Regions from separate parts of the Streptomyces sp. NPDC086989 genome, predicted to be linked through region 2. Evidence: riboswitches for the same ligand, from Rfam matches in the RefSeq annotation. Region 2 holds a riboswitch; the other holds the start of a gene.

Region 1 (7,090 bases), on a different contig from region 2:
GTGGCAGAGAAGATCCCGGTGGGACATCGGCAGTTCTGCGGATGCCGGGGAACGCGAGAGAGCAAGGGGCACAACGACGATGAAGGCCTTCCGGCTGGACGAGCTTGAGGCGGAGCGGCTCGCGAACGACGGCGCCTATCTGCAGTTCCTGCGCGAACGGAACATGTCGGTCGGGCTGTACGCGCTCGACGCCGGCCAGAGCGACCCGCAGCAGCCGCACCGGCAGGACGAGGTGTACTTCGTGGTGAGCGGCCGGGCCTCGATCACGGTCGGGGACGAGACGACGACGGTGGCGCGCGGCAGCGTCGTCTACGTCCCCGCCGGGGTGGTGCACAAGTTCCACCACATCACCGAAGACCTGCGGGTCCTCGTGGTGTTCTCGCCGCCGGAGGCGTAGCGGAGGACCGCGTCCCAGGGTCGGATCCACCGATTCCCCTAGGGGGCGGATCAGGGGAGTCCGGGGGCTCTCGGGCCCCCGGACGCTTGTACCGGCTCCTAGCATCGAGAGCAGGAAGTCACGGCTCAGGAAGAGGTTGAGGACATGGACGGGATCCGAGAGACGTTTGCAGGCATGCCCTGGTGGGTCAAGTGGGTCGCGATCCCGCTCCTGGTGCTCTTCGTCTTCGGCGGAGTCATCACCAGCATCCTCGGTGCACTGATCTCGTTCGTCTTCAAGCTGCTGCTCTTCGTCGCGCTCGTCGGCGGTCTGGTCTTCGTCGTCAAGAAGTTCACCGGCAGCGGTTCGAAGTCCTCCTCCCGCGACTGGTAGGCGTCAATCCCGGTGGTAGCCCGGGCGGGGGAACGTGGGGCGGCATACCGCCCAAGTCGTGGGAATCTGCAGATAGAGTGGCAATCTGTGCCGTCCCCTGGGCGCCGGACGCCGGTCGCACCGCCCTGACATGCGGTTTTCTCCAGTGTCGACCGAGTGCCACCCCCAGGAGCCGCGGCTTGTGCGGGGGCGGCCCCCGCCGGGCGGGCCCTCCCCAGGCCCGCCGCCACGCCTGGGGGTGAGCTTTGTCTTCGGTTCACAATGCCGGTGTGCCGACGCTGATCGGTTCGGTGCAGCGCGCGTTGAGGCTGCTCGAGGCAGCGGGCTCCCACAGCGAGGGGGCCCCGGCGAAACAACTGGCGCGCGAGGCCGGCCTGCCGCTCCCCACCGCGTACCACCTGCTGCGCACCCTCACTCACGAGGGATATCTGCGGCGCGAGGGCGGAGTGTTCCTGCTTGGCGCCGCCGCCGGGCGGCTGGCGGGTGGCGGGCTGCAGCAGAAACGTCGCAGCATGATCCTCGACTCCCTCGCGCACTTCCGCGACGCGGTCGGGGCCCCCGTGTACTTCGCGGTGTTCCGCGCGGGTGAGATCGAGCTCGTCGGCGTCTCGGACACTCCGGCCAACCCCGCGGTGGAGGAGTGGGCCGATTTTCGCGCGACCGGCCACGCACACGCCATCGGGCAGTGTCTGCTGGCCCAGCTCGACGAGAAGACCCGCAGGGACTTCTACGACCGGCACCCGGTCGAGGCGGTCACCCAGTACACCGTCCGGGACCAACGTGCCCTGGAAACCCGTATCGCCGCACTGGGACGCATGGAGCCGGTTACGGAGCGTCAGGAGTACGCCCTGGGCACGGTCTGTGCAGCCATCCCCATTACTGTGGGCGATACCGCCGCAACCATGGCTATTTCCCTCCCTTTGTACCAGGAGGAACGATTGCTTTGTGTAGTGGATCGGCTACGGAGTGAAGTAGGCGCGCTGCTGAGCACCCTCTCGTTCTCTATCAGTATCTGAAAACTCACTCCTTGTGATCCGCAAGCGCTTCCACCACCCTTGTCAAGAGGGCCCTGGGGGATCATTCCTGGCCACTTCCACTACAGCGGGGTAGTCCATGCGCGAGTCGGTACAGGCAGAGGTCATGATGAGCTTCCTCGTTTCCGAGGAGCTCTCGTTCCGGATCCCGGTGGAACTCCGGTACGACACCCGTGACCCCTACGCAGTGCGGCTGACCTTCCACCTTCCCGGAGACGCGCCCGTGACCTGGGCGTTCGGCCGCGAACTCCTTCTCGACGGCATCAACAAGCCGTGTGGCGACGGTGATGTGCACATCGCGCCCACCGACCCCGACGAGCTGTCCGACGTCCACATCAGGCTCCAGGTCGGCTCCGACCGGGCGCTGTTCCGTGCCGGCGCGGCGCCTCTCGTCGCTTTCCTCGACCGCACCGACCGGCTTGTTCCGCTCGGTCAGGAGCGCAATCTCGGCGACTTCGACGAGAACCTCGACGAGGCTCTGGACCGGATCCTGGCCGAGGCGCGGCAGAACGAGCAGAACGCGGGCTGAGCGGATCGGCGGAGCCGAGTCGCCCCGGGCCCCCGAGCCACCCGGGTCGCTCAGCGCTTGCGCCGCCGCCCCCGGCCTCCGCGGACCGGCCCCGAGGCCTCCGCCGCGGCCGGGGAGCCCGGCCGGTCGGCCGAAACCACCAGCGCGGCAAGCGCCGTGGTCACCGGCACCGAGGCCACCAGGCCGATCGACCCGACGAGGGTCCGTACGATCTCCTCCGCCACCAGCTCGCTGTTGGCCACCGAACCCATGCTGCTGTTCGCGATCGAGAACAGCAGCAGCAAGGGAAGCGCAGCGCCCGCGTAGGCCAGGACCAGGGTGTTGACCACCGAGGCGATGTGGTCACGGCCGATGCGGATGGCCGCGCGGTACAGGGCGCGGGGTCCCATCGTCGAGTCGGCCTGATGGAGCTCCCAGACCGCCGACGTCTGCGTGACCGTCACGTCGTCGAGTACGCCGAGCGATCCGATGATCACGCCTGCAAGCAGCAGACCGCTCATGTCGATGTCCGGGTAGAGCCCGTGGATCAGACCGGTGTTGTCATCGGTGTTGCCGCTGAGGAAGGCCCAGTCGACGAACACCGTTCCGAGCAGGCCGATCAGCAGCAGCGAGACGAGCGTGCCCAGGACGGCGACCGATGTACGGGCGCTCAGGCCGTGGCACATGTAGAGCGCGATGAGCATGATGGCGCTCGCGCCGACGACCGCGACGACCAGAGGGTTCGAGCCCTGCAGGATCGCCGGGAGGATGAAGAGGGTCAGCACGCCGAAACTGACGACCAGCGCGATCAGCGCGAACAGGCCGCGCATCCGGCCGACGACGACCACCGCCACCGCGAAGATGCCGGCCAGCACCGCCAGGGGCAGCTTGCGGTTCACGTCGACCACGGAGTACTGCAGGTCCCGCGGCGCGTCCGGTGCGTACGCGACGACCACCTCCTGGCCGTTCTCCAACTGCCGCGGCGCGCCCGGCTGGACGATCTCGAAGAAGGTGCGGCCCTTGTCGGATCCGGTGGCGACCTCGATCGTGGCCTTCTTGCACTCGCCGGTCTGCGCGGCCCGAGCCTCGCGGCCCTCGGGGGCGGTGGGGTTGCTCGTGGGCGGTACCTGCGAGGCGTTCACCGATTTGCAGTCGACCTGTTCGAGCGCGACCACCCGGCCCTGCTGGGTCTGCCGGTCGAAGCCCACTCCCGAGCGCTCGTGGGCGGGGGCGCCACCCGGCCAGAGCACCACCAGGCCGACGAAGACGGCGGCGGCGAAGGGGATCAGTACCGCTGCGATGACCTTGCGCAGGTGCTTCGAGACGGGCGCCGCCGGCCCGTGGCCGTGGGAGTGGCCGTGGGAATGCCCCTGGGGAGGGACCTGGGCGGGACCGTGGTCATGCCTGTGGCCCGTGTGTGCGTGGTCGGAGTGGTCCGTGGGCTGGGTGGGCGTGTTGGGGGGCTGCGGCATGGACGTCACCGGCCGATCATCGCAAGAGTTGAGGGGGCCCACTGTTCAGCACGCCACAGATGACGCTAGCGTGGGGGCACCTTTGCACAACGCGGGAGCTCGGAGCACCGGGCTGAGAGGGCGCTGATCACCGTACGCAGCATATGTGCGTACGGGAAGAGGCTGCGTCGACCGCCGAACCTGTTACCGGGTAATGCCGGCGTAGGGAGATCAGGTCTCATGACCATTCAGGACGCACGCACGCCTGCCGTCAGCCAGGACGCCGACGGCCAGACCGAGCGCCAGCCGGGCTGGCACAAGGGCTATGTGGCGGGCTCCCGCCCCGACATCCGGGTGCCGGTCCGCCAGGTCCACCTCACCAACGGCAAGGACGTGACGCTCTACGACACGTCCGGGCCGTACACCGACCCGCAGATCGAGACCGACGTGCGGCGCGGACTGGCGCCGCTGCGCGAGAACTGGATCATCGGCCGCGGCGACACCGAGGAGTACGCCGGCCGCCCCGTGCGTCCCGAGGACGACGGCATCAAGCACACCTCGCCGCGTGGTGGCCTCAAGAACCTCGACGCGGTCTTCCCGGGCCGCCCGCGCCAGCCCCGTCGTGGCCGCGACGGCGCAGCCGTCACGCAGCTCGCGTACGCCCGCCGCGGTGAGATCACTCCCGAGATGGAGTACGTCGCGATCCGCGAGAACGTCGCGCCCGAGGTCGTGCGCGAGGAGATCGCCGCAGGTCGCGCCGTGCTTCCTGCGAACGTGAACCACCCGGAGATCGAGCCGATGATCATCGGCAAGCGGTTCCTGGTGAAGGTCAACGCCAACATCGGCAACTCCGCCGTCACCTCCTCCATCGAGGAGGAGGTCGACAAGATGACCTGGGCGACCAAGTGGGGCGCCGACACGGTCATGGACCTCTCGACGGGCCGCAACATCCACACCACCCGCGAGTGGGTGCTGCGCAACTCGCCCGTGCCGATCGGCACCGTGCCGCTCTACCAGGCGCTGGAGAAGGTCGACGGCCGCGCCGAGGACCTGACCTGGGAGATCTACAAGGACACGGTCATCGAGCAGGCCGAGCAGGGCGTGGACTACATGACGGTCCACGCCGGCGTGCTGCTCCCGTACGTGCCCCTGACCGCCCGGCGCAAGACCGGCATCGTCTCGCGCGGCGGCTCGATCATGGCCGCCTGGTGCCTGGCGCACCACAAGGAGAACTTCCTCTACACGAACTTCGAGGAACTCTGCGAGATCCTCGCGACGTACGACGTCACGTACTCGCTGGGTGACGGTCTGCGTCCCGGCTCGATCGCGGACGCCAACGACGCCGCGCAGTTCGCCGAGCTGAAGACCCTGGGTGAGCTGAACACGATCGCCAAGCGCCACAACGTCCAGACCATGATCGAGGGCCCGGGGCACGTCCCGATGCACAAGATCAAGGAGAACATCGACCTCCAGCAGGAGATCTGCGAGGAGGCGCCGTTCTACACGCTCGGCCCGCTGACCACGGACGTCGCTCCCGCGTACGACCACATCACCTCGGGCATCGGCGCCGCGATGATCGCCTGGTGGGGCACCGCGATGCTCTGCTACGTCACGCCGAAGGAGCACCTGGGCCTGCCCAACCGCGACGACGTGAAGACCGGTGTCATCACCTACAAGATCGCCGCGCACGCGGCGGACCTGGCCAAGGGCCACCCGGGCGCCCAGGAGTGGGACGACGCCCTGTCGGACGCGCGGTTCGAGTTCCGCTGGGAGGACCAGTTCAACCTGGCCCTCGACCCGGACACGGCCCGCGAGTTCCACGACGAGACGCTCCCGGCCGAACCGGCCAAGACCGCGCACTTCTGCTCCATGTGCGGTCCGAAGTTCTGCTCGATGAAGATCTCCCAGGACATCCGCCGTGAGCACGGCGGTGACCTGAAGGCCGATGAGATCGAGGCGGGCATGGCGGCGAAGTCGGCCGAGTTCGCGGCGAGCGGCAACCGGGTGTACCTGCCCTTGGCGGACTGACCCGACCGCTGAGGCGGCCGCCGCTCCGGGGGGAGGGAGGGGACTCCCAGGAGCGGCGGCCCGCGCGGAGCGCTTGCGCTGGAGCACACTCCAGCTCCTACAGTGCGGGCGCATGACCATGAGATATCGCAGTCTGGGCCGGACCGGCATAGAGGTCAGTGCGCACTGCCTCGGCACGATGATGTTCGGAGCGGTGGGGAACCCGGGCCACCAGGAGTGCGCACGGATCATCCACGCCGCGCTCGACCAGGGGATCAACTTCGTCGACACGGCGGACATGTACTCCGCCGGGGAGTCCGAGGAGATCGTCGGCAAGGCGCTCAAGGGCCGGCGCGACGATGTCGTGCTCGCCACCAAGGTCCACTTCCAGATGGGGAAGGGACGCAACCGCAGCGGCAACTCGCGGCGGTGGATCGTGCGGGCGGTGGAGGACAGCCTGCGGCGCCTGGGCACCGAATGGATCGACCTCTACCAGGTACACCGGCCTGACCACTCGACGGACGTCGAGGAGACCCTCTCGGTCCTCGGCGACCTGGTGCGGGCCGGCAAGATCCGCGCCTTCGGCTGCTCCACCTTCCCCGCCGAGGAGATCGTCGAGGCCCAGCACGTCGCAGAGCGGCGGGCCCTCCCGCGGTTCAGGACCGAGCAGCCCCCGTACTCGATCCTCGCCCGGGGGATCGAGGCCTCCGTGCTGCCCGTCGCCCGGCGGCACGGGATGGGCGTGCTGACCTGGAGCCCGCTCGCATCCGGCTTCCTGAGCGGCAGGTACAGGCTCGGCGGGCCCGTCGACCTGACCTCGGGGCGGGCGGCGCTGACACCGGCGCGCTTCGACCCGGCGGTCCCGGGAAACACCGCCAAGCTGGAGGCCGTGGAACAACTCGTCGGCCTCGCCCACGAAATCGGCTGCACCCTGCCCGAACTGGCGGTCGCCTTCCCGCTCGCGCACCCCGCGGTCACCTCGGTGATCATCGGCCCCCGGACCCTTGACCAGCTCAACTCACTGGTCAAGGGAGCGGGCCTGGTCCTCGACGACGCGGCGCTCGACCGGATCGACGAGATCGTTCCGCCGGGGACCAACCTCTACCACCCGGATGGCGTGTGGCGCCCGCCGGCACTGACCGACACCGCGCAGCGGCGCCGGGCGCCGGGGGACCGTGCCGCAGGGGACGACGTGGGGCTCTAGGTGTGTTGTCCCGGTCAGCCCCGCACCTTCGTCCGGCGCGATGTTTCACGTGAAACAGGGACGGACGGCGCGCTGCGGGCCTCGGCGAAGCCGCGATTGGTCTCCGTCTGACGGCGG
Region 2 (7,090 bases):
CACTTGTTGACCGGGGTCGTGACGACGAAGGCGAGCGCGAGCGAGATCGCCAGGGCGATCCAGAAGAGCGCCTCCGAGAGGTGCGCGTCCATCGCTCCCGGCCATACGGCGATCACGCCGTTGTCGATCAGCTCCATGACGGCGATCGAAAGCGTGTCCGCCGCCAACGCCACCCGGACGGCCGCGCGCAGGTCCACGCCCGAGGCGAGGATCCCGCGCAGCGTGAGCGCGTAGCCGAAGAAGAACGCAAGGACGATGGCCAGGACCATCGTCGCGATGTTTCCCCAGCCGAACGCCGTGCCGATGACCATGCCGAGCACCTCGCCGATGGCGCATCCGGTGAGGCAGTGGAGGGTCGCCTTCGAGGCGGTGGCCCAGCTCGCCCGGCCGGCGCCGGGGTGCGGGTGCTGCGCGTGCTCTGCTTGCGCGTGCTCTGCGTGTGCGTGCTCTGCGTGTGCGTGGTGGGCGTGTGCGTGGTGCTCGTGGTGTTCGTGGTTCATGACAACCCCCTGGGAACGCCTGACAGCGGCTCTGCACTGCGCAGAACCGTATACCCCCCAGGGGTATTCCCGCACTCCCGGTGTCCCGGGTCCTCCACGGATCAGTGGAGCTCGCGCAGCTCCTTCAGCAGGGCCACGTCCGCCGCGTGACCGTCCTTGCCGCCCGGCGTCTCGATGATCAGCGGGACGCCCTCCGTCGCGGGGTGAGTGAACAGCTCGGCGAAGGCGTCCCGGCCGATGTGCCCCTGTCCGATGTTGGCGTGGCGGTCCTTGTGGGCGCCCACGCCCTCCTTCGAGTCGTTGGCGTGGATCAGCTTCAGCCGCCCCTCGCCCACCGTGTCCACCAGCAGGTCCAGCGTCTGCTTGGTCCCGCCCGGCTCCGCCAGATCGTGCCCCGCCGCGAAGATGTGGCAGGTGTCCAGGCAGATCCCGAGCTTCGGATGATGGTCGAGCGCCTCGAAGTACGGCCCGAAGTCCCACGTCCGCGAGCACAGCGAAGACCCCTGCCCGGCCGTGGACTCCAGCAGCAGGAACGGGTCGTCGTCGTGCACCAGCTCGTCCAGCAGCGGCAGCATGTGCTCCCTGACCTGCGCGTACGCCGCCTCGCGCGGGCGCCCTCCGGTGGCCGAGCCGGTGTGCACCACCACCCCGAGGGCCCCGATCCGGCGGGCGCGGCGCAGCGAGTGCCGCAGCGACTCCACGGACCTCTCGACGGTCGCCCCGGTGTGCGAGCCGAAGTTGATCAGATACGGGGCGTGCACGTAAGCCGGGATCGACGCGTCCGCGCACCCCGTCCGGAACAGCTCGTCCTGGGCGGGGTTCCCCACCGGCGTCGCCCAGCCGCGCGGATTGGCCACGAAGACCTGCACGGCCTCCGCACCCATCTCCCGCGCGTACGTCAGCCCCACCGAGGCAAGGCCGCCGGCGACGGGTACGTGCCCGCCCACGGGATTGCGCATGGCCTGGTCCATCTGCTGCTACAGCCCCTTGGTCCGCAGGACGATCGTGCTGCCCTCGGGGGCGCTCTGGCCGCCCGGCACCGACTGGGCGTCCACCGTGGTGCTGAAGGAGATGAGCGGACGCTCCACCTTCACCTTGAAACCGGCCGCCTCCAGCGTCCTGCGGGCCACCTCCGCCTCCTGGCCGGTCACGTTCGGCACCGGGATCTGCCGCGGGCCCTTGGAGACGGTGAGCGTCACCGTGTCACCGGTCGAGGCCTGGGCACCCGCGCCGACCGACTGGTTGGCGACCGTACCCGCCGGGAACGGCGAATTGACCTGGTCGGCAGCCGTCTCGACCTTGAGGCCGGCGTCCTGGAGGGTGGCCCGCGCCTGGTCGAGCGGCCGCCCCGCCACGTTCGGCACCTGCACCGGCCGGCCCTTGCTGACCAGGATCGCGACCGCCGTGTCGGGCGAGCGCTTCTGCCCGCCCGCCGGGTCGGTGCTGATCACCGAACCCTGCGGGACGTCCTGGCTGAACGCCTGGGTGACCAGACCGGGCGCCAGGTTGCTCTTGGCCAGCTCGGCCTTGGCGTCGTCCAGCGTCCTTCCCTTGAGGTCCGGCACGACGGCCACCTCGGGGCCGCGCGAGATCGTGAGCACCACCGCGCCGTTGCCGCGGATGCGCTTGCCGCTCTCGGGGTCGGAGTTCATCACCGTCCCGCGGTCGAAGGCGTCGCTGAACTTCCGGTCGATCCGCTTCACGCCGAGGCCCGCCGCGGACAGGTCCGACCTGGCCTGCGCCTCGCTCTTGCCCAGCAGGTTGGGGACCTTGGTGAACTGGCCGGCGTTGATGTACCAGACCCCGGTGCCCAGACCGAGGGCGAGGAGTATCCCGGCGATGACGAGCAGCGTGCCGCGCCGCGGTCCGCGCGGGGCCGGCGGCGCCTCGGCCGGCCGTGCCTCGGGGCGCTCGGGGAGCTCCAGCCGCGACGTGAGGTGCACGGGCTGCACCGCGGCGGGCCGCGGGATCACGCTGGTGCGGTCCTCGGTGGCGCTCCGCGCCTCGGCCCGGGCCTGCGGCGGCACGGCGTCCAGCTCGGCGTCGCCGAGCCGCGCGCGCACGTCGAGGGTCAGTCCGAGCAGGGCGGCCGCGTCGGCGGGGCGCAGCTGCGGATCGCGGGCGGCGGCGTACGCCACGAGCTCGTCCAGGCCGGCGGGCAGCCCCGGGACGGCGGCCGACGGCGGCGGCACGTCCTCGTGCAGGTGCCGGTAGAGCACCTGGGCGGGGGTGCCCCCGGAGTGCGGCTTGGAGCCGGTCAGCATCTCGTACAGGACGACACCGCAGGCGTAGACGTCCACGCGGGTGTCGCCGCCGCCGGTCTCGATCTGCTCGGGCGCCAGGTAGGAGACGGTGCCGAGGACGGAGCCGGTGGTGCTCGTGACCGAGTCCACGGACCGGACCAGCCCGAAGTCCGCCACCTTGACCCGGCCGTCGTCGCCGATCAGGACGTTCTCGGGCTTCATGTCACGGTGTACGAACCCGGCGCGGTGCGCGGCGCCGAGCGCGGCCAGGACGGGCTCGAGGATGTCGAGCGCCGCGCGGGGCTGGAGCGCGCCGCGCTCGCGCAGGACGTCGCGGAGCGTGCAGCCGGAGACGTACTCCATGGCGAGGTACGTGTACGGCCCGTCGGTGCCCTGGTCGAAGACGGCGACGACGTTGGGGTGCGCCAGGCGGGCGACGGACTTGGCCTCCCGGATGAACCGGTCGACGAAGCCGGCGTCGGCGGCGAGCGCCGGGTGCATCACCTTCAGCGCGAGCACGCGGTCGAGGCGGGTGTCGACGGCCCGGTAGACCGTGGCCATGCCGCCGGCCGCGATGCGCGCGTCGATGCGGTAGCGGCCGTCGAGTGTCTGCCCGACGAGGGGGTCATCCAGGGTCGTGTCCACGCGGCGATTCTACGAGCGGGCCCCGGCCCCCCGGCCAGGGTGGTGCGTCTTGCAGCGCAGCTGTGACGTCCGGCGGCCCCGCCCGGGCCCGTGACGGCGCGGCCCCGTTGCCGGGGGGGCCGGCCCCGGAACCCGCCCCGGCGCCCGCCGGGGGCACCCCGGGCCCCGAACCGCGGCGGCACCGGTATCCGGACGCCGGCGGCACCGGTATCCGAAGGCCGGCGGCACCGGAATCCGGCCCCGCCGGGGGTCGGGGGCCGGGTCAGAACGCCGGGCGTTCCGGGTCGAGGGCGGCCTGGCCCTCCGCAGGGGACGAGGCCTGCGCGAAGCGGCGCTGCGGGATGCGGCCCGCGCGGAACGCCAGCCGCCCCGCCGACACGGCGTCCCGCATCGCCGTCGCCATCAGCACCGGCGCCTGCGCCCGGGTCACCGCCGACGCCAGCATCACCGCCGCGCAGCCGAGCTCCATCGCCAGGGCCGCGTCCGAGGCCGTGCCGGCTCCGGCATCCAGGATCACCGGGACCCCGGCCCGCTCGCAGATCAGCTCGAAGTTGTGCGGGTTGCGGATGCCCATGCCCGAGCCGATCGGCGATCCCAGCGGCATGATCGCCGCGCAGCCCACGTCCTCCAGCCTGCGGGCCAGCACCGGGTCGTCGTTCGTGTAGGGCAGCACGGTGAAGCCCTCGTCGACCAGGGTCTCCGCCGCGTCCAGCAGCTCCACCCCGTCCGGCAGCAGGGTCCGCTCGTCGGCGACGACCTCCAGCTTGATCCAGTCCGTGCCCAGGGCCTCCCGCGCGAGCCGCGCGGTCAGCACCGCCTCGCCCGCCGTGAAGCAGCCCGCGGTGTTCGGCAGGACCGCGATGCCGAGCCGGCCCAGCACCGACAGGACGGAGCCCTGCACGGTCGGGTCCAGTCGGCGCATCGCCACCGTGGTGAGCTCCGTGCCGGACGCGATCAGCGCCCGTTCCAGCACGTCCAGGCTCGGCGCCCCGCCGGTCCCCATGATCAGGCGGGAGGAGAAGGTCCGTCCGCCCAGTTCGAAAGCGTCGTCCGCCATCGCGCTCAGCCCCCCTGCACCGCGGTGAGGACCTCGACCCGGTCGCCCTCGCCCACCGGCGTGAGCGGCCACTGGCCGCGGGGGACCACGGTCTCGTTCAGTGCGGCCGCGACGCCCGACGGGGCCGCGGTCAGGGTGGCGACCACCGCGTCGAGGGTGGTGCCGGCCGCGATCTCGCGCGGCTCGCCGTTGACGGAGATGGTCATGCGTACGACTCCTGACGTGCGGCGCTGAAGCGGCGCGGGGTGAACGGGCGGGCGATCTCCGCCAGCGTGCCGGTGGTCAGCAGCTGTGCCATCACGTCGCCGGTGAGCGGGGTCAGCAGCACCCCGTTGCGGTAGTGGCCGGTGGCCAGGTGCAGGCCGGGCAGGTCCGTCGGGCCGAGCAGCGGGGCGTTGTCCGGGGAGCCGGGCCGCAGCCCGGCCCGGGTCTCGGTCAGCGGCAGTTCGGTGATGCCGGGCACCAATTCGTGTGCGTCCCGCAGGAGTTCGTACACCCCGCCGGCGGTGACCGTGGTGTCCCAGCCGAGTTCCTCGCTGGTCGCCCCGACGACGAGCTCCCCGTTCTCCCGCGGCACCAGGTACACGTGGCTGCCCCGGACCACCGCCCGCACCGTCCGGGACAGGAACGGCGCGTACGCCGCCGGCACCGAGAGCCGCAGCACCTGGCCCTTCACGGGCCGTACGGGGGGCAGCACCCGCGGCGGTACGCCGGCCAGCCGGCCGCTGAGCGAGCCCGCGGCCAGGACCACCTGGTCCGCGCGCAGCTCCGTACCGTCGTCGAGCAGCGCGCCGACGGCACGGTCGGCGGCGGTCAGCAGCCGCTCGGCGCCGGCCCGGCGGACCTCCACCCCGGCGCCCTCGCAGGCGGCCAGCAGCGCCGCCGCCAGCCGGCGCGGGTCGACCTGGTGGTCGCCGTCCACGCGGAGCCCGCCGCGGACGCCCGGGGCCAGCATCGGCTCCAGGCGGCGGCACTCGCGGCCGGTGAGCCACTCGGACTCCAGACCGCAGCGCCGCTGGAGGGCGTGCAGTTCCCGCAGGTGGAGCCGGTCGTCGGCGTCGAGGGCGACGGCGAGCGTGCCGCAGGCGCGGTAGCCGAGGTCCATCCCGCCGCTGGCCTCGGTCAGCTCGGCGGCGAACTCCGGGTAGCGGGCGGCGGAGGCGAGGTTGAGGCCCAGCAGGGTCTCCTCGCCGTAGTGCAGTTCGGTGACGGCGGCGAGCATGCCGGCCGCGACCTGCGCGGCCCCGCCGCCGGGTGCCGGGTCGGCGAGCACGGTCCGCAGCCCGTGCCGGGCCGCCCGCCAGGCGGTGACCAGGCCGATGATCCCGCCCCCGATGACGAGCACGTCGGATCCCCGGCCGGATCCCTTCCGAGATGAGTGCATGGGCGTCCAGCCCCTCCCTTCGCCGGCATGACCCGGATCAGGTTCGTACGGTCGGAGGCCGCTCAGCCTCCCTCTCAGCCCGGTGCGCCCGGACTCCCGCGATAGGTACGACGGCCAGCCTAACCCCGCCGCGGGGGCCGGGTAAGGCTGCCTCCCCGGGCCACCGTTCCTGACTGCCAGTCAGATCGCTAGGGTGGGCGGTGTGAGCGAGCAGACGGAACAGACTCAGAGCGGCGTCGTCATCGTCGGCGCCGGAATGGCCGGGGTGCAGACTGCGGTCGCCCTTCGGGAGCAGGGTTTCAGGGGCCCCGTGACCCTGCTGGGCGCCGAGCCCCACCAGCCGTACGACCGGCCCCCGCTGTCCAAGGCGGTGCTGCTCGGCAAGGCCGAGGACTCCGCCTTCGACGTGGACTTCGAGGGGCTCGACGTCGAGCTCCGGCTCGGTGTGGAGGTCACCGGGCTGCGGGCCGCCGACCGCGAGCTGGACACCGAGGCCGGGCCGGTCCCGTACGAGGTGCTCGTGCTGGCGACCGGCGCGCAGCCGCTGACCCTGCCCGGGTCCGAGGGCGTCCCGGGCGTGCACCTCCTGCGCACCCTGGACGACGCGGCCCGGCTGCGCCCGGTGCTGGCCGCGGCGCCGGAGACGGTGGTGGTCGGGGCCGGCTGGATCGGCGCCGAGTTCGCCACCGCGGCCCGCGAGGCGGGCTGCGCGGTGACCGTGGTCGAGGCGGCGGACCGGGTGCTGGCCGGGGCGCTCCCGGCGGAGGTCGCGGCTCCCATGACCCGCTGGTACGAGGAGGCGGGGGCCGCCCTGCTGACCGGCGCCAAGGTGGCCTCGGTGGAACCCGGGCGGGTCCTGCTCGCCGACGGGCGGGAGCTGCCGGCGGGTGCGGTGGTCGTGGGCATCGGGGCCCGGCCCGCGACGCGGTGGCTGGAGGGCTCGGGGATCGAGCTCGGGCCGGAGGGCGCGGTCACGGCGGACGCGTACCTGCGGACCTCCCTGCCCGGCGTGTACGCGGTCGGCGACTGTGCGTCGTTCCCGTCCGCGCGCTACGGGACGCGGCTGCTGGTGCACCACTGGGACAACGCCCTCCAGGGCCCCCGGGTGGTCGCGGCCAACATCCTGATGGGGGCGCCGGCCCAGGTCTACGACCCGGTGCCGTACTTCTGGTCGGAGCAGTTCGGGCGCTTCGTGCAGTACGCGGGGCACCACGCGGGGGCGGACGAGCTGCTGTGGCGCGGGGACCCCGCCGAGGCGGCG

What was found. A riboswitch is a leader RNA that binds a small molecule or an ion and turns the genes downstream of it on or off. The one in region 2 is predicted to bind thiamine pyrophosphate.
Region 1: linked by a shared signal. The riboswitch ahead of thiC (phosphomethylpyrimidine synthase ThiC) and the one ahead of thiO (glycine oxidase ThiO) in region 2 are both predicted to bind thiamine pyrophosphate.

The regions. Positions count from the first base shown of each region.
Region 1 covers NZ_JBIVAL010000003.1:454,202-461,291, forward strand. The annotation lists gene ACIPK4_RS08795 (cupin domain-containing protein) at 80-397, shown strand; gene ACIPK4_RS08800 (DUF5326 family protein) at 542-769, shown strand; gene ACIPK4_RS08805 (IclR family transcriptional regulator) at 1,039-1,785, shown strand; gene ACIPK4_RS08810 (SsgA family sporulation/cell division regulator) at 1,883-2,332, shown strand; gene ACIPK4_RS08815 (YibE/F family protein) at 2,383-3,783, opposite strand; TPP riboswitch at 3,865-4,008, shown strand; gene thiC (phosphomethylpyrimidine synthase ThiC) at 4,003-5,790, shown strand; gene ACIPK4_RS08825 (aldo/keto reductase) at 5,909-6,973, shown strand; gene ACIPK4_RS08830 (glycosyltransferase) at 6,988-7,090, opposite strand, start outside.
Region 2 covers NZ_JBIVAL010000004.1:238,154-245,243, forward strand. The annotation lists gene ACIPK4_RS10755 (DUF4396 domain-containing protein) at 1-500, opposite strand, end outside; gene ACIPK4_RS10760 (deoxyribonuclease IV) at 602-1,459, opposite strand; gene pknB (Stk1 family PASTA domain-containing Ser/Thr kinase) at 1,478-3,388, opposite strand; gene ACIPK4_RS10770 (thiazole synthase) at 3,651-4,445, opposite strand; gene thiS (sulfur carrier protein ThiS) at 4,451-4,651, opposite strand; gene thiO (glycine oxidase ThiO) at 4,648-5,829, opposite strand; TPP riboswitch at 5,827-5,939, opposite strand; gene ACIPK4_RS10785 (NAD(P)/FAD-dependent oxidoreductase) at 6,032-7,090, shown strand, end outside.